DNA from 3 places in the Rothia sp. HMSC065D02 genome. Region 3 is predicted to be linked to each of the others. Evidence: riboswitches for the same ligand, from Rfam matches in the RefSeq annotation. Region 3 holds a riboswitch; each other region holds the start of a gene.
The links. Region 3 has a riboswitch for S-adenosylmethionine ahead of HMPREF3016_RS02070 (nuclease PIN). Riboswitches for the same ligand answer to the same signal wherever they lie in the genome.
Positions count from the first base shown of each region.

Region 1 (5,702 bases), on a different contig from region 3:
TGTATAACGAAACTCGTCAGGTTGCCGGTGTGCTCGGTTCGGCGGGTATCGCCACTCTCATGGGCGGTCTGATCGCCGACCAGATTGCGCAGACCATGCAGCGGATGCGTCCCTCGGGCGCCGGCGGAAGCGCCATGAACGCCCCCGCCGTCGGCGGCGAAGGAATGTCCGGCGGTCAGGTTCCCGACTTCCTGCGTGAACCTATCGCCACCGCAATGAACGACTCACTGATGCTAGCGCTGGTTCTGGCAGTTGTGGGCATGGTTGCGTGTCTCTTCTTCGCCAAGCCGGTGGATAAGGGCGCGTGGACATCCGGGCAGAATACGACTGAGCCGCATGCGGAAGCTGATTCGGCACGGGACGGCTCACACTCTTCCGGTGCCGATCCTGATGCGGAGGTGACCGCCTCAACCGAGGCACGCCCCGCAGACGAGACGCAACCGATTTCTTCGGAAAAGGACGCGAAAAATCCTTCTAAGCCATAATTCTATTTGAGGAATATACTATTTGACTAGTATATATAGCCAATGCGGCATATAACCAGCAGGTTATATGCCGCACTGTAGTTTAAGGATATTGGGAGCTATTTTCCTACAATGTTCGCGCTCGCAGGGAACCTTTCTATCAGATTCGGCGCGATACTGCTGCCGGGCACAACCCCCTATGCCGCCTGATCCTCGGTGAACGCATCCGGGTCTACTCGCCCAGTCTGCACGAGCACCTGTGCGATAGCGCCGAGCGCCTCCTCATTCTGAAGCGAAGAAATATCACCCAGCTTATGCCCCTGGTAGAGCTCACCCAGCAGACGGCGGGTAATCTTCCCTGAACGAGTCTTAGGAATATCGGCGACCGCGACCACATCCTTGGGTTTAGCGATAGGGCCAATATGCTCGCGCACATGCTGGGTGAGTGCAGTCTTCAGCTCGTCTTCGGCAAGTGCCCGACCTTCGTCGGTGAGCGTCACATAGGCGACTGCCTGGTGGCCGGTTAGCTCGTCCTCCACGGGGCACACGCCAGCCTCCACCACGGCCGGGTGCGTCACGAGCGCAGACTCAATTTCGATGGTCGAAAGGCGGTGCCCGGAAATGTTGATCACATCGTCGATGCGCCCCAGGATGTACACGTTGCCTTCATCATCGACTTTCGCACCGTCACCGGCGAGGAACCAGCCGCGCGTACCGTAGTGCTTCCAATAGGAATTCAGGTAGCGTTGCGGGTCGCCCCAGACAGTGCGTGCCATGGAAGGGCCGATCTTATCGACCACAATGAAGCCCTGTTTGCCGGGCTCAACGAAGTCACCGTGCTCGTCCACCACGCGCACCGAGACGCCGGGGACTTCGCGGGTGGCGCATCCGGGAAGGGGAGTGCAGTGCGGGGTGCCTTCGGGGAAGGTTCCTTCGGGTGCGAAGGCGGGGTCATGTGGTCGCGGGGAGCAGATGGTCGATCCGGTCTCGGACTGCCACCATGTATCGATAAACGATGCGGTACCCCCACCCACGTGCTTGCGCAGCCACTTCCACGCCTGAGGGTTAATGGATTCGCCCACAGACCCGAGCAGACGCACAGATGAGAAGTCGTATTTTCCGGGTTCGGGGCCGTCAGGAAAAGCCCCCATGAGGGAACGAATCAGGGTTGGAGCGGTGTAATAGTTGGTGACGCCATAGCGTTCGATAACCTCGAAATGGCGGCCATAATGCGGAGTATTGGGGGTACCCTCGAAAATAACCTCGGTAACCCCGTTCACAAGCGGACCATAGATTTCGTAGGTGTGCGCGGTCACCCACGCGAGATCGGCGGTACACCAGTGCACAGTCGATTCAACCTTCGCCGGATCGTTCACGGCAGACAGTTCATCGGGGCGCAGCACCCCGTCTTCATCCACATAGTCCGGCAGCAGATCGTACAGCAGTGCGTGGGTGTATGCGGTCTGCACCAAATACCCTGCCATCGTGTGCACCAGGCCCTTGGGTTTGCCTGTGGTGCCGGAGGTATAGATGATAAACAGCGGGTCTTCGGCATCATGCAGCTCGTACTCATGGGTATCGGGCTGATCGTCCACCAGGTCGTGGTACCAAATATCGCGCCCGGCCGTCCAGGGAACCTGCGCGTGCGCCACGGGGTCTGCGGCGCTTGTACGATCCACCACGATCACGTGCTCGATATTGTTCTCACCTGAGCATGCTTCATCGGCGTTCACCTTCACGGGCACGACCTTGCCGCGGCGGTTCTGCCCGTCGGTGGTGATCAGAACCTTCGCGCCGGTGTCTTCCACCCGGAATTTCAGCGCCTCCGCCGAGAACCCGCCGAACACGAGCGAGTGAATTGCGCCGATGCGCGCGCACGCAAGCGTGAAGATAATGGTTTCGGGAATAACCGGCAGGTAGATTACTACACGGTCGCCTTTACGCACGCCGAGTTTGAGCAGGCCGTTGGCGGCGCGGGCGATGCGTCGCTGCAGTTCGGCGTAGGTGATAGCTTCACGGTCACCGGGTTCACCCTCGAAATAGAGGGCTACTTTGTCGCCGCGGCCTGCCTCCACGTGGCGGTCCACGCAGTTGTAGGCGACGTTGAGTTTGCCGCCTTCGAACCACTTAATCTCGGGTACGGAGTATTCTTCGATGCCCTCAGCATCGGTTCCGATAACCTGCGGTTTGTGGAAGGTGTGTGCGTTGTCCCAGGTCTTGCCCCAGCTTAGGCGCTCGGCTTGTTTTTCCCAGAACGCTACCCGCGCCTCGTCAGATTCGTGCGCGGGGTTGGGGGTGGGTGCTAGAGGATTCGTGAATGAAAAAGGGGAGGGAAGTCCCACAGTATCTCCCATCGGTTGCTGGCGTTAGCACCTTCGGCGTTATGAAGGCGCATGATGCGCCACCGCAGGCGAGGTTGCTGCGACGTCGTCGAGCCAGGTCTCTCGGTCGCTCTAGATGGATTACCAATCTAGTAAACCTTGTAGCTGGCGCAGGTGCAAAGGCATCCCGTCATATTGCGTATGTATGCGCCACGTTCGTAACATTCCGCAATATTGTGCCCTCCGTCCACACCACACCCTATACCGCGAGCAGGTAGGATTTTGTCGACAAGGTAGGATTTTCCTACCTGCTCGGGTCAAAAACCACCTGCTCGCGAACAGTGCAAGAAAAACACTCCCACCGGGATGCGCCTCGTCAAGAGGATTTATCCGGTGGGAGTGCCGTTTACTCACCCAAAATTACCGATTAGTTCTGTTTTTGTGCGTTGGTTGAGCCTTTCGAGGCTCCGTTAGGGTTTTTCTGCCCGGATAACCAGTCGTTAGGATCGATCTGAATGTCGTTACGGACGGTGAAGTCGCTCTCTTGATCCTTGTTTTTCTGGTCACCCGTTGATCCCGTCGAGTTGGACTTTGACTTGTCGCTGGGGGTGCTGGGAGTGCTCGGATCTGGATTCTCAGGTTCGCCAACATGATCGATGGATGCCACAGCCTGCTGACCGGTCAGGTCAATATCGCTCTTGGGGGCACCATTCTCAGGTTCGTAGCGCAGAGTGCCGCTGAGGATCGTCAAGGTGGTGGTCACACCGTAGCGTTCGAGATAGAAATCTTCAAAATGTGTACCGAACTGGCTGGCCAAGATCTGGTTGTAGACCTGAGTTCCGCCGCCATTGTGGCTGGAAGCTACAACATCCTGCTCAAGCTTGATATCAACGTAACCTATCAGCTCATTACCGTTAGAGGTCATCTCGCTGAAGGTACCGTACATAGCACCACCGTTGAAGGCGACGAGCTTAGGGTTATCGCCGTTTTCTGGCGTGGGATTGATGACGAGGGAAACCGCAAAATCGTCAGTATTTTTATTCCAGCCCGGAGGTTCTGCCCCGTCGATCTCGGCCCAGTCGGGGAAAACGAAACGGTGCTCCAAGCGCAGGCGCGCACCGGCGAGTAGGGTAGTGGTGCCCGAGTAGTATGTCTGCTTGCCGTCTTTAGTGGTTGCCTTGGGTGCTGAGAACCAGAAACCTGCACCGCCCCACTTTGCCTTGCCGATGCTGCCGCCGGGGGTAAACTTACCGCCGCCAGCCGAGTAGAGACCACTGGAACCTGCTGGAACATTGGCCTGCTCGTTCTCAACCGGGCCGCTAAATGAATCTAGCCCCAGGAAACTGTTAGTGTCTAGTTCCTGGTGGGTGACGAACGCCTGGGTAAAAATACCGTAGTCAGGGCGTGTGTCATCATACGAAGCCGCATAAGCCGGAACTACAGCGGAAGAAACAATAATTGGGGTTGTCCATGCGGCGCCCGCCAGAACACGACGGCGCGTTAGACCTCCCCGCGTAGATGCGTGGGTCACAATGACTCCTATGAGTGGTTGGGTGAATAAGTGGCGCTCGGATTACACGCCAGTAATAATTTTACGGGATATACCCCAGAAATCCTAAACAATATAAGATAAACATGAAATCTTTACGATAAAACGCTCACTCACCCGGATCTGAGCATCCTCAAATTATGCGGAAGATATGACGTGGGATAAGCCCTGAACCTTCACCAGAGATTGAGATTAATCTCATAACGGCTGATGATGCACGAGAACAAGGTCTTATTCGCTAGCCTTGTATGCTGCCAGCGTGCGGGAACGGGTTATGTTGCCGGAAACCTTTACTTATTCCTGTGATATGGTCCGCTCCCAAAACTTGTTTTATGTCACAGATTTATAAAATTTTACGGTGCTAGGATGCAGGTGAAATCTTATCTATCGGTTATTCATATACAACCGTTCATATACCACTCTCTTGCTCAAACGGCACCACAATGCCACTAATGCGCATCGTCGCATGTGGGAATCTGCCACACCATAGGTTCCCTACCATGAATACCGCTCACTCATAGAAAGATTTCCTCTCGCTCAACACAACGACACAAGGAATATCTCTCATGAAACTACGTACTATAGCGCGCCTGATGCTGGCATTCGTCAGCCTGGTGTTTCTCGTCCCTCTGAATTCCCTGCCCGCCTCGGCAGACACGTTGCCAGTCGCCCCTGGTAACCCGGGTGTCGCCCAGAAGGTGGCTTCACCTGATACTGATGGTGACGGGCTTTCCGACAGCGTGGAAACCAACGGATACGATGCTGATGGTGATGGTAGACCTGAAGTCGATTACAAGAAAATGGGCGCAAATCCCTACCACAAAGACGTATTCGTTGAGATGGACTACATGCCCGGCGAGCTTGCCAGTGAGGAAGAACTGGACCGCATCGTGCAGTCTTTCGCTGACTTGAATGTTACTAACCCTGACGGCAGGGCAGGCGTTAATCTTCACCTAGATGCAGGTTCTGCCCGGAGTGCCAAGTATAACTTGGGAGGCGGCAACCAGGTTCCGCACCAAGTGCTTACCAACAATATGAAGTCTTCTGGGGAATGGGCAAATATCAGGGCTCGTAATTTTGATTCTGCCCGCTACAACAGCGGTTTCGACTACATGATCTGGGGCGATTACTATGTGGATAATGAAACCGGAAATCGAAACTCATCAGGAGTAGGGCTTCTAGGTGCCCCCGGCTTCATGGTGACCGTTGGAAAAACCTATTGGGAAGGAGCCAACAGCGATGTTCGCGTGGGCACTTTTATCCACGAGCTGGGGCACAACCTCAACCTGAAGCACGGCGGTACTGACGAATTCAACGGCAAGCCTCAGTACTACAGCGTGATGAATTACAACTATCAGCTCACTGGCA
Region 1 covers NZ_KV820061.1:6,459-12,160, forward strand. The annotation lists gene HMPREF3016_RS00835 (MFS transporter) at 1-485, shown strand, start outside; gene HMPREF3016_RS00840 (AMP-binding protein) at 662-2,806, opposite strand; SAM riboswitch class I at 2,812-2,928, opposite strand; gene HMPREF3016_RS00845 (hypothetical protein) at 3,213-4,316, opposite strand; gene HMPREF3016_RS00850 (zinc metalloprotease) at 4,901-5,702, shown strand, end outside.
Region 1: linked by a shared signal. The riboswitch ahead of HMPREF3016_RS00840 (AMP-binding protein) and the one ahead of HMPREF3016_RS02070 (nuclease PIN) in region 3 are both predicted to bind S-adenosylmethionine.

Region 2 (5,702 bases), on a different contig from region 3:
CCAGCGTTACCCGCAGCATCCGCAACTTTTTCGGCACGGATTTGGGGCGCGTTGCCCAGCACCTTCACGTCGATGAACTCGCCTACATGGCGGATTTCTAGGGCGCTTACCCCGTGCCCGGCGCCCGCATACAGAACTTTGATGCCATCGGTATATGCGCGAATCCACTCGTAGGTGTAATCCACGAAGGGCTGCGGAATAATAGGGTCTTCCTGGTCCCTGCCGAAGAAAACGGGCAGCCCGGTGGCTTTGAGCTCGTCATCCTTGAAATAAGGAGAGTCCGATTCGACCGCGTATCCGGAGAGCCCCACCAGTGCGGCAAATTTTCCTGGGCGATGCCGCACCATAGAAGTTGCCACCGCCATGCCTTGCGAGAACCCCACCAGCGAGACTGAAGCGTAGTGTGGTTCTTGCTGTTCGACCCACTCCAGCACGTAGTCGCTGGCCTGTTCTATGGTCCGCACATCCGCATTGAGCTGTTGATCCAGTGGGTACCACTGGTAACCTATGGCCTCGGCGGGAATGTGGGCACCGGTTGCGTCCGCCGAAAACTGGGTGCCTACCGGCTGCGGGGCGCGCATCCCAGCATAGGTGATACCCTCCTGCGGCAGATGTTCAGCCAGTGACAGCAGGTCCTTCTCATGCGAACCGTACCCGTGCAGCAGAAGCACCAAGTGGGTTCCGGCGCGTTCCTCCTCGGGTCGGGAATATTCGACAATGTACGTATTTTCACTCATATCTTCATCTTACCGAGGAGCCTGCCATAAACAACCGAAATAGATTTCCGCTCAAGGCTTGACCCTCACCCAACGTCAGGATCTACAGTAAAAACATGGACGCGAACACTACACCAGATGGCGGGCAGCACGAGTACACCGTAGGAGAGGCTGCATCCCTGCACGGGCTGACCGTGCGCACGCTTCACCACTGGGAACAGCGGGGTCTGATCAGTCCCGCGCACGATGAGCTCAACGGATACCGCTACTACAGCGATGCCGATCTTGAGCGCATCACCGTCATTATGGGGTATCGCGCCATTGGCATGAGCCTTGAAGCCATTCGCAGCGTACTGCAGGACGAAGCGAACAGCACCGAGCATCTACTCGCCCAGCGAGATATGCTCCAGCGCAAAATGGCCGCCTATGAGCGCATGCTAACAACACTAGATCAACTTTTGGAGGATGCAATGGCACCTAAGAACGAACAGCTCACCGCTGCAGAAAAAGCAGAAATTATGGGCGACGGGTTCAGCCCCGCACGTGAGCAAGAAGCGCAGGAGCGTTACGGGCACACCGACGATTGGGCTGAATACCAACGCCGTACTGCGGCCATGAGCCGCACCGACTGGGTGAAGGGCAAGCAGGAGCTTGACACGGTTGAACAAGCCCTCGTCGAGGCTTTCACTCGTGGCGTGCAGCCGGGCAGTGAGGAAGCGAATGCGCTTGCCGAGCGGCACCGCGCCTCACTTTTCTTCTTCGAGGTAACCCCCGCCAAGCACGCAATTCTGGCACGCGGTTATGTTGAGGACGCCCGTTTCAACGAGCACTACGAGAAGCTCGCTGCGGGACTGGCTGTCTGGCTACGGGACATCATCTACGAGAATGCCCGCGTCCACGGCCTTGACCCCGAGAATGTGACCTGGTGCTAACCTCGTCCATTCACAATTATCGGTACCGTACACAAAGCCTTGTGGGGACTTATTTCACGCCGAAATATAGTCTTCACAAGGCTTTTATATACGGTTTCTGTGTTCGGATATATAAAAACGAAAGCTAGTTCTGTTTTTGTGTTTCAAAGTGCGAACCAAAAAGAGCGGATATATCATGAAGAGATTTTTCTTCATCGACAGCGCGCTCTCGCTCGGGAACCGGGACTCCGAGAGCCTTAGCGAGAATCGACTCCAACTGGCGGGATTCGACTAAGAAACCGTCATGTCCGTGGTCGGACTCGATAATATCGACCTTTACGGAAACCGGCAGCGCCTCCGCCAGACGATACGATTCGTGCGGAAAAAACAGACGATCGGTGCTTACGGCGGCGATAGTCCACTTACAATCGCTGAGCGCAAGCGCATGCGAGAGGCTGCCGCGCCCGCGTGCAACATCGTGTGAAATTAGCGCCTCATTCACGGCAAGGTAGCTATTGGCGTCAAAACGCTCAACGTGCTTATCGCCGTGGTGGTCTAGGTAGCTTTCGACCGCATATCGTCCGCGGTTCTCACCAATGGACCCGCCGTCGGTGGATTCGCCGCGGTTTGCCTGCCGCCCAAAGCGATGCTCCAACTCGGCTGGGCTGCGGTAGGTAGTGTGGGCTATGCGCCTCGCCAGCGCGAGCCCGGCCGTGGGTGCCGCTCCCCCGTAATAGTCGCCGGAAGCAAAATTGGCATCAGCACGGATGGCGAGGTTCTGGGTGTGCGCCCAGGAAATCTGTTCGGCAGTGGCGGCGGGGCCGGCGGCGATGACCGCGCATCCACGTACCAGCTCGGGGAAGGTTGCCGCCCATTCGATAGCGCGTGCCCCGCCGAGCGATCCTCCGATTACATGGTGAAAACTCTTAATCCCCAACCGGGCGATAAGTTCGGCTTCGGCTCGTACCGAGTCGCGAATAGTGACGTGAGGAAAGCGTGACCCCCAGGGTTTCCCGGCACCCGGGTACCCCTCGGGTACGATACTTGCCGGACCGGTCGAGCCGTAGCATCCACCCAAGATATTGGGGGCTATCACAAAATACTTGGTAGTATCGACCACCGCACCCGGCCCCACAATACCTTCCCACCAACCATCACTTTCGACCGCACGGATACTGGGTGCAGGCATATCTGATGTGGGAATCCCTCGCGAAACATGGGTGTCGCCGGTGAGGGCGTGCAGAATAAGAATCGCGTTGTCCCCAGCTTCGTTAAGAGTCCCCCACGTCTCGTAGCTAATGTTCACCTGTGGAAGCACGGTACCGTTTTCGAGGGTGAAATCACCGATCGCCATCTGCCGCAGGTACCCCTGAGCGCTGGGATACTGCAGCTGCGACAGATAGGTGGCGTGTACGGTATTTTCCGTCATGTTTTCTCCTGGGTAACCGGTAGTTTTGGTAATGGCAGGCGAGAAACCGATACCGCGACCGGGCACTTACTGTGCAGCCCGGTCGCGGCGGTGCAGGTTAGGCGTTCAGAGTCGCAAAACCCAATTCTAGGTCTGCGATAATATCGTCAATATTCTCGATCCCTACGGCGAGGCGCACAAAGTTTTTGCTCACCCCAATTGCCTCTAGCTCTTCCTCGGAAAGCTGCGAGTGGGTGGTGGATGCGGGATGAATAACAAGCGAACGTACATCGCCGATATTCGCCACATTGGAATGCAGCTGCAGAGCATCCACAAAGGTGCGAGTCTGTTCCAGGTCGGCGTCTTTGAGGGTGAATCCCACGACGGCGCCCGGCCCCTTCGGCAGGTACTTCTGGGCTCGCTCGTACCAGGGCGAGGAAGGCAGACCGGCCCAGATCACCTGATCGACCAGCGGATGCTCCTCCAACCAGTTTGCGACCTTGGTCGCGTTCTCGATATGGCGTTCGATGCGCAGGGAAAGAGTCTCCAGACCGATACCAATGTTGAAGGCGTTGGTTGGAGAGATCGCCGCCCCGGTGTCGCGCAGAAGCGAAACCCGCGCCTTGAGAATATAGGAAAGGTTCGCACCAAAAGCGGAGTCTTTGCCCAAGTCACGGGCATAAACTAGACCGTGGTAACCGGGGGCAGGTTCGTTGAACTTGGGGAACTTTTCGGGATTGGCTCCATAGTCGAAATTCCCGGAGTCCACGATAACGCCGCCGATTGAGGTGCCGTGCCCACCCAGATATTTTGTGGCGGAATGGATTACAACATCCGCACCAAATTCGATGGGGCGCACCAGATATGGGGTGGGAACAGTGTTATCAACGATTAGGGGAACGCCATTGTCGTGGGCGATCTGGGCGATAGGCTCGATGTCGAGCACATCATTCCGGGGGTTAGGTACGGTTTCTCCGTAGAAGAGTTTCGTGTTGGGGCGAACCGCATCGCGCCATTGCTGCAGGTCGTCCGGGTTTTCAACAAACGTAGTTTCAACGCCGAGGTCGGCAAGCGTGTATTTAAGTAGGTTGTAGGTTCCCCCATAAATCGATGGGGAAGCCACGATATGGTCGCCCGCGCCCGCAATGTTGAGAATCGCATAGGTAATAGCCGCTTGGCCTGAGGCCAGCAAAAGCGCGCCCACTCCCCCTTCAAGGGATGCGATGCGGTTTTCGATAACCTCTTGGGTGGGGTTGTTCAGACGGGTATAGATAGGCCCAAGCTCTGTGAGAGCAAAACGGTTAGCGGCCTGTTCTGCGTTCTCGAAAACGAACGAGGTGGTCTGGTAGATAGGTAACGCCCGAGCTCCCGTTGCAGCATCCGGTGCCTGCCCCGCGTGAATCTGGCGGGTTTCAAATTTCCAACCGGCGGGGTTGGCGGGAGTCGGGACTGTAGTGTTGCTCATGCGAAGCTCCTTGTAATAGTTCAGGGGGCCGCATGCCGATTTCGGTACAGAGCTCTTAGGCTTTCTTCTCTGCAAACGAAAAAACGATGTACCAGAATCGGGCACATCGGTCCCGCGCTTGCGTTGTACTTTGTGTTCAACGCCTGGTCCTCACCCAGGGCACCCCACCGCGGAGGAGGGTTGCCGGCCAGCTAGCTGGGGCTTATCACTGGCTCTCATGACCTGCATCTAGAGTTTCATAGGAAGCGCACATGGTCAAGCGGGATGCGTATTTTCGGCGCATTGTTGCAAAGATGACGTTTTATGAACTGTTTTCACGACAGCCTATTGTTTTGGGAGAAACACCAATACTTATGCGCTTGTGACCGTGCCTATGTTGTACCCGAACCGCTAAAGCCATGTGATCTGCCGTTAGCCGTCGCTAAATTACCATCAGTGTAGGCAATCGTGAGCCATGCTACACTGATTGAAACCTTGAATCTAGGAGTGATGAGGTATGACCTCCCGCTAAAGTCGCACCGGCTCGCGGAATGCCCGCCCAGATGGTGGGCTCTAAAAATTTTAGAAATAACCCTGCTTTGGTTCGATACATTTCAGAAGCGCATAGTGAGCGCTTGGGACACCAAAGTTCTGAGGGTTTTATTGTTATACCTTCCGCATCTGCAGTCGGTGGCTTGGGATTATTCAGGCACTAAGAAGTGCCTCTCTCACGACTATTCATCTCACCCGTCCCACGTATTGCAGGCGTGCGAACACCATGCTCAAGAGGCTTCGGGTGACTAAGCACCGCAAGGTTTTATCACAATGTCTACAATTCTTGACGCGGCACAGCTATGCCGCACCTTTGGCAAGGGTGAACGCGCTTTCACCGCTGTCGATAATGTTTCACTCAGCATAAGTTCCGGCGAAATTAATGCTCTGCTCGGTCCCAATGGAGCGGGGAAAACAACGGTTGTGCAGATGTGCGCAACACTGCTGACTCCCACGAGCGGAACTGTGCGCATCGACGGGGTGGATGCGCTTGCGCACCCCCAGCGTGCGCGCGCATCCCTAGGGCTTGTACTCGGCGGGGATACCGGGTTCTATCCGCGAGCATCCGCCCGCGATAATCTTCTCTTCTTTGCCGACCTTGCCGGAGTTAGCGCGCGCAAACGCCGTACCCAGGTGGCGAGCGCTTTGGAACGGGTCGATCTTGCAGATGT
Region 2 covers NZ_KV820082.1:7,995-13,696, reverse strand. The annotation lists gene HMPREF3016_RS03570 (alpha/beta hydrolase) at 1-737, opposite strand, end outside; gene HMPREF3016_RS03565 (MerR family transcriptional regulator) at 833-1,648, shown strand; gene HMPREF3016_RS03560 (homoserine O-acetyltransferase MetX) at 1,773-3,056, opposite strand; gene HMPREF3016_RS03555 (bifunctional o-acetylhomoserine/o-acetylserine sulfhydrylase) at 3,154-4,500, opposite strand; SAM riboswitch class IV at 4,610-4,723, opposite strand; gene HMPREF3016_RS03545 (ABC transporter ATP-binding protein) at 5,305-5,702, shown strand, end outside.
Region 2: linked by a shared signal. The riboswitch ahead of HMPREF3016_RS03555 (bifunctional o-acetylhomoserine/o-acetylserine sulfhydrylase) and the one ahead of HMPREF3016_RS02070 (nuclease PIN) in region 3 are both predicted to bind S-adenosylmethionine.

Region 3 (5,702 bases):
ATGCGACCACCGGGCGCATTGTCGAGGGCTTTCCGCGCGGTCTTGGCGCGGTCGAGTGCGGTGAGCATGAGGGCGACGGCGTGCTTGCAGTCGGCGGTGACCGGGCATGTGCATCGTGCGTTGAAAAGATTGGAATCGGCGTCAGAACCCGGGAAGAAGCGAATATCTACCTCATAAGGAATAGGGGTGCTCCCATTCACCAGGCCTTCCAGCGTGTTTTCGTCTTCGTCGTAGGTGTAACGCACCACTTCACGCTGACGGGCATAAGCAAGCCCGCGCTGGTATGCCTTATGCCCCGCCTGCCGAATAATCTGCGCAACGGTGACGGGGATATCAGGGAAAGGGTTTGGCGTGCTCACCGTTCCATTATCTCAAGGGTGTTAAAGAAAGCGCGCGGTAATTCGTTATGATGTCTGTCCAAGATGCGCTGAGCGTTTTTTACGTGTATTCCTGGTCGCCGTTGTGAAGAGCAGAATTAAGGTGATAATGCCGGTGAGGAAGCCAATACCTAGAAACCATAGGCTCAGATTATTAGTCGCCATGACGAGGGGACTTGCTCCTGCGGGATCGATGCCCCTCCACTCGAAGGCGTGGTATTCCACGAGTGAGCCCCAGCCGGCTAGGATGAGCAATCCAAACCCGATAACCAGAAGTACTGCGGCTACTGCTCCAACGGTGTATATAGCTTTTTTCATGGGCGCTCCTTAGATACTGGCTCTATAAATCGATCTGGTTCTGACCTTCTGCCAAGGGTGTTTTATTCTGCTCAGCATGCTTGTTTTGTGCCTTGCGTGCATTCCTGGTCGCCGTTGTGAAGAGCAGAATTAAGGTGATAATGCCGGTGAGGAAACCGATACCTAAGAGTCGGAAACTTATATTTAAAGTTGCGCGTGTGAGCGGACTAGCTCCCTCGAATTGAATACCCCTCCATTCAGAGGCGTGATACTCCACGAGAGCGCCCCATTCTCCTAAAATAAACAGGACTATGCCACAAAAGAAGACCACCGCAGTTGTTGCTCCAACTATGTAGATAGCTTTTTTCATGGGCGCTCCTTAGATACTGACTCTATGAATTAATCTGGTTCTGACCATCTTTCAGGAGGTCTTGAGCCTGTTTAGGATACTTTTTGTGCGTCTTGCGGGAGTTCCTGATCGCCGTGGTGAAGAACGGAATCAAGGCGATAAAGCCAGTAAGAAAGCCGGTGCCTAAGAACCAGTAGCTGAGGTTGCCGGTTGCTCGCGTTAGGGGACTTGCTCCTTTATGCTGCACGCCCCTCCATTCGAGGGCATGATACTCTACGAGTGAGCCCCAACCGGCCAGGATGAACAAGCCAAACCCAATGATCAGAAAAATTGCGGCCACTATCCCCATGATCTGTACAGTCTTTTTCACAGTTATCACTCTTTCTTTCCGGAAGCGTAAAGTGGGCGTGACATGGTGATATATCAGAGGCAAGATAAATTTCTGTACATTACCCAGTGTGCCGTGATTTTTCTCGAATGTGTAGACCTGCTCTGAAGGCCCAAAACTTCACACTACGCCGCCATGAGGCAGCTATATACAGGTATGCATTCATAATCGCGTTATGTAAATCACAAGGATTTGACAGGTTCGGGCGTTTACAGATTCCTGAAAGCTGTTGTAATCTGGATTCAGCTTCAAGAGTTTCGACTGATAAGCTCCGACTATGGTCGAACGCCAACCCCATGTTCACGGGTGGCTCGGATGACGAAGTGGTTTGTATTCGCCGCCTCAGGTGGCACTTGGTACAGGCAAGAGCAACGCGAAAGGAACGCGCATTCGGCGCATGGTTGTCAATGTACAACAGCTCTTCATCTCCAGCATCCCCCCTTACTCCTGCACGCTCTTATCAGGAAAATCTGCGTGCCGCATCCGTGCCCGCACGCGGCGGTTACCAGGCAGTAAGCATTCAGGACTACGCACGTATTTCTTCTAAGCGCGACGAATTCCTCAATTTTCTGCTTCTTCCCAACCCCGAGGGTATTCCCGCCGTCGAATATGCCGGTCTGCGCGTAGCATAGGGGTATGAGCGCCTCAGGACTGCTTCTCGACTCGGATGTTCTCGCCGAGATCCGCAAAGCCACACCAGATCCCAAAGTTGTTGCCTTTCTGCGCCGCCGCGCCTATAAACACCTCTACATTTCGGTGCTGAGCGTGGGCGAGCTCAAAGGACTCTACCCCTACCCGGAAACCGACCGCTGGATTGCCGAACTTCTCGACAGATTCGCTGACCACATTATTAACGTGGATGCCCGTGTAAGCCTCGAATGGGCGGGACGCAGCGCTCCGCGCGGTACCCACAGTCACGGACGTAAAGATGCCGAGCCCCTGCCCACCGCCGCCCTCGAAGGTCTGATGGCGGCGAGCGCCCAAGCTCACGACCTCGAAATCGTTTCTTCAAAGGCTGAGGTGTACCGGTCCTGGGGCGTGCCCGCGGTGAATCCGTGGATTGAAGACTAATCTTCCGCACAGTATTTTCACCGTAAGCGCCGGGGGAGTACCTGCGTGTTCGAGAAAGCCGTGAGAAATGCTCGGCACAGTTAGCTGTATGCGCTGTCGCGGCGGTGAGAGCGCATCAGTAACGTTCGTGTAACCCCTATGTTCACGGTGAGCGGTTAACGAAGGTTAGCCGCCATTTAACCGGAACTATTTCCCCGAAAGCCCAGCAGGCTCACACGCGCTGGCAGGTTTCATGGCATGATGGAAGAACGATGAAAAGTAGCTCTTCTACATCCCGGTATTCTGCCCCTATGCCACTCTGGCTGCAGGGCATCGTTGAATTAGTTTTTACCGCCGCGCTTTCTTTCGGGCTTGTGCTCGTTCTGCTCATGGCGGTGTGGTTTACCAACGGTTTTAACCGCATGGATTTTCCCGCACTCGCAACTCTTGCCTCCCACCTGTGGCTGCTCATGCACGGTGTGCCGCTGAATATTCCGAATGCTTTCGGCATTATTCTGCCGCACGGCATGCTCACACTGGTGCCCATGGGGCTGAGTATTATTCCGGTGCTCTTATGCTTTAGGTCTGGGCGAAAACTGGCGCGCGCATCCTATGAGGGGGAATTCTTCAAACCCGTACTCTTAGGGTGCGCTGCCTACGGTATTTTTGCTGCCGTCGCTTTTGCTTGGGCGAGCACCGAACGGCACCTGCTGGGTATTGTTGGTGCGGCGTTGATTCCGCAGATCGTGGTACTGGTCGGGTTGATCTGGGGCGGCTACTATGAATCGCGTTCGCTCGCCCGTATGGTGGGCGTGAACACCGCTGAACAGATTTCGCAGATGAGCCAGTACTCGCGGTGGGCGAGTTCCTATGTGTGGTCGATCGTGCGTGCCTCCATGGTGGCGATTTTTTCGTTGATCATGGGCGGTGCCCTGGTGCTGGTGGTTGCCATGATGATGCGCTGGTCGCAGATTGCAACGATCTACCAGGAACTTCACGCTGGGCCGGTGGGCGCGCTCGCGGTGACCCTGCTGCAGCTGGGTTACCTCCCGAACTTGGTGATCTATGCGATGTCGTGGACTACCGGCGCCGGGTTCTCCTTCGGCGTGGATACGCATGTGGGTTGGTCGCAGACGACGATGGGCGATCTTCCACTTTTCCCGGTGCTGGGTGCTATCCCTGAGAGCCTGGGCTGGATCGGGTATGCGGGTCTGGCGGTTTCGCTGGGCGCCGGGGCCGTTGCCGGTTGGTGGTTCTTGCGTGAAGGCGAAGACCACGTGGACGAGTGGATCACCATGAAGGTACGTTACCGGGTGATTGCGCTGCCGCTTTCTTCGCTCGTGTTGGGTTCGCTGGTGGGTGTGCTCTGCGGTGTATGGGCTTATATTTTGGGTTGGATTTCCAGCGGATCGTTGGGTGTGGGGCGTTTTACCGAGGTAGGCGCATCGCCCGCAGCTTTCGCCGTGGCGACCGCAATAACCTTGGGCGCGGGTACCGCGTTGGGTAACCTGCTGTGCCATGTGCTTCTGCCTGATAGCAGTCGTGAGCTGCCGCGTTTTGCCGATGAACGTCCCAACCTGGGCAGTCGCATGAGCGAGATGCTGCAGCAGCGCCGTGCGGCGCGGGCGGAGCGTGAACAGCTCAGGAACGATGAGCAGGAACGCGAGACACAAGAACGTGAAGAGCAGGCGCGTGAGCGGGCTCAGCAGCGGCGCGAACGCGTCAAACAGGTGCACGCCCGCCGTGCAGAACTCAATAAATTTGCCGAACAGGAAGAAGCACAGCGAGCGCATGGTTTAGGTATCAAAACGGAGCAAGAATCCTTGCGTGAAGACGGTTCCGCTGAAGCTGCGGACTCGAAGGATGCGGCATCTGACGAACAAACCATCGAGCTGTCGGGAGCGGATGAACCCACCGTGGAACTTGATACCTCTGAGAAATCCGGTGGGGGTACCGAGGACGCGCCGCGCACGGTCAAGCCCGGCAAGCGTGAGAAAGCCCCTGGGAAGCCGGTCTTTAACCGTGTTCCGCGCCCCGAAACCTCCGGTAATGGCGGTGATACTAAGGGCGATCGGGAGACACGGGAGCAGAGCGTTCGTACAGGGGAGTCTGGGTCGCAGAAGGCCTCCTCGTCAGCGGAGTTCCACGAGCCCGGGTATAAGCGTTTTGCCGTGCCGCGCCCGGTTGCCGCATCATCCGCATCCGATCAGGAGAGTACGGAAGGTTCGGAGCAGTCGCACGAGACTACCGTTCAGGAGAAGCGTCAGCTCACGCCTACTCAGGCGATGGCTGTTATCTTCGGAACCCCTGAGTCGACCGAGGATGAATCTTCGGAGGAAGAACCCGCCACGGGTCAGAAATCCTCGCAGAAGAAGAGGAAAAAATAACTTTCGCGCCCGATATGGCGATATATAGGGAACACCTAGAGGGCTAGAAGTATAGCGGAATATAGCAATTGTGCCGAGTGAATCCTTAAGATTCACTCGGCACAATTATTTGAAAATCTCCCCCAAGAAGGGCTTATGGAGCAGGCTGACCGATCGAAACAGAAGTATTGGCGCGCACTGCATGGTTGAAGGATTCTTGACATTGCTTCATATCGGTATCCGTCAGGGCATGGGAGTAGCATTGCCGATAGTTTTGCGCATCCGGGTTCAATGCCATGACAAGCCCCGAAAGAAGCGTCCATCCCGCAAAAAGAAGGCTCAGCCCCGCGGCAACGTAGAGAATCCACGGCCCCCGCCCTTGGGCATTGCGCACTATTGCCATAATGGTCAGCCCGATCCCCAAAAATACCAAGACAAAAAGCAGAAGAAACAGGGGGAAGGGGCTCAGCAAGAAGGGGGTTCCCGATAGGGTCAGCATAGAACCTGCAAGCAACAGCCATAAACTGCGCATCAGCTTGCGGCGGCGCTCCTTAGGGGTGAGCTGCGGACGCTTCGGCGCAGGCGGTATCGGCTGCTGCGGCGGCACTTGGGGGTAAGACGGGGGCATATTTGACATAGGTTAAGGGTACCTCCCTGCGGCGGTCTGCGGGCATGAGAATCACCGTGAAACCCTGAAAATCTAGACTGGGCGAGGGCCGCCAGCTTATCGTTTCGGAATTGGCTTAACTACAAGAATTTCTGGTGCGGTGCCCGTGGCATAGGTGCTACCCAGCCGCTATGTGATGCGCTAAACTATTGCTGTGCGAATTGTGATAATGGTCTCCGGGTCCGGTACTAACCTGCAAGCTATTCTC
Region 3 covers NZ_KV820074.1:183,740-189,441, reverse strand. The annotation lists gene HMPREF3016_RS02090 (DEAD/DEAH box helicase) at 1-359, opposite strand, end outside; gene HMPREF3016_RS02085 (hypothetical protein) at 405-695, opposite strand; gene HMPREF3016_RS02080 (hypothetical protein) at 718-1,044, opposite strand; gene HMPREF3016_RS02075 (hypothetical protein) at 1,067-1,393, opposite strand; SAM riboswitch class IV at 1,658-1,786, shown strand; gene HMPREF3016_RS02070 (nuclease PIN) at 1,765-2,043, shown strand; gene HMPREF3016_RS02065 (PIN domain-containing protein) at 2,048-2,482, shown strand; gene HMPREF3016_RS02060 (cell division protein PerM) at 2,773-4,848, shown strand; gene HMPREF3016_RS02055 (hypothetical protein) at 4,982-5,464, opposite strand; gene purN (phosphoribosylglycinamide formyltransferase) at 5,664-5,702, shown strand, end outside.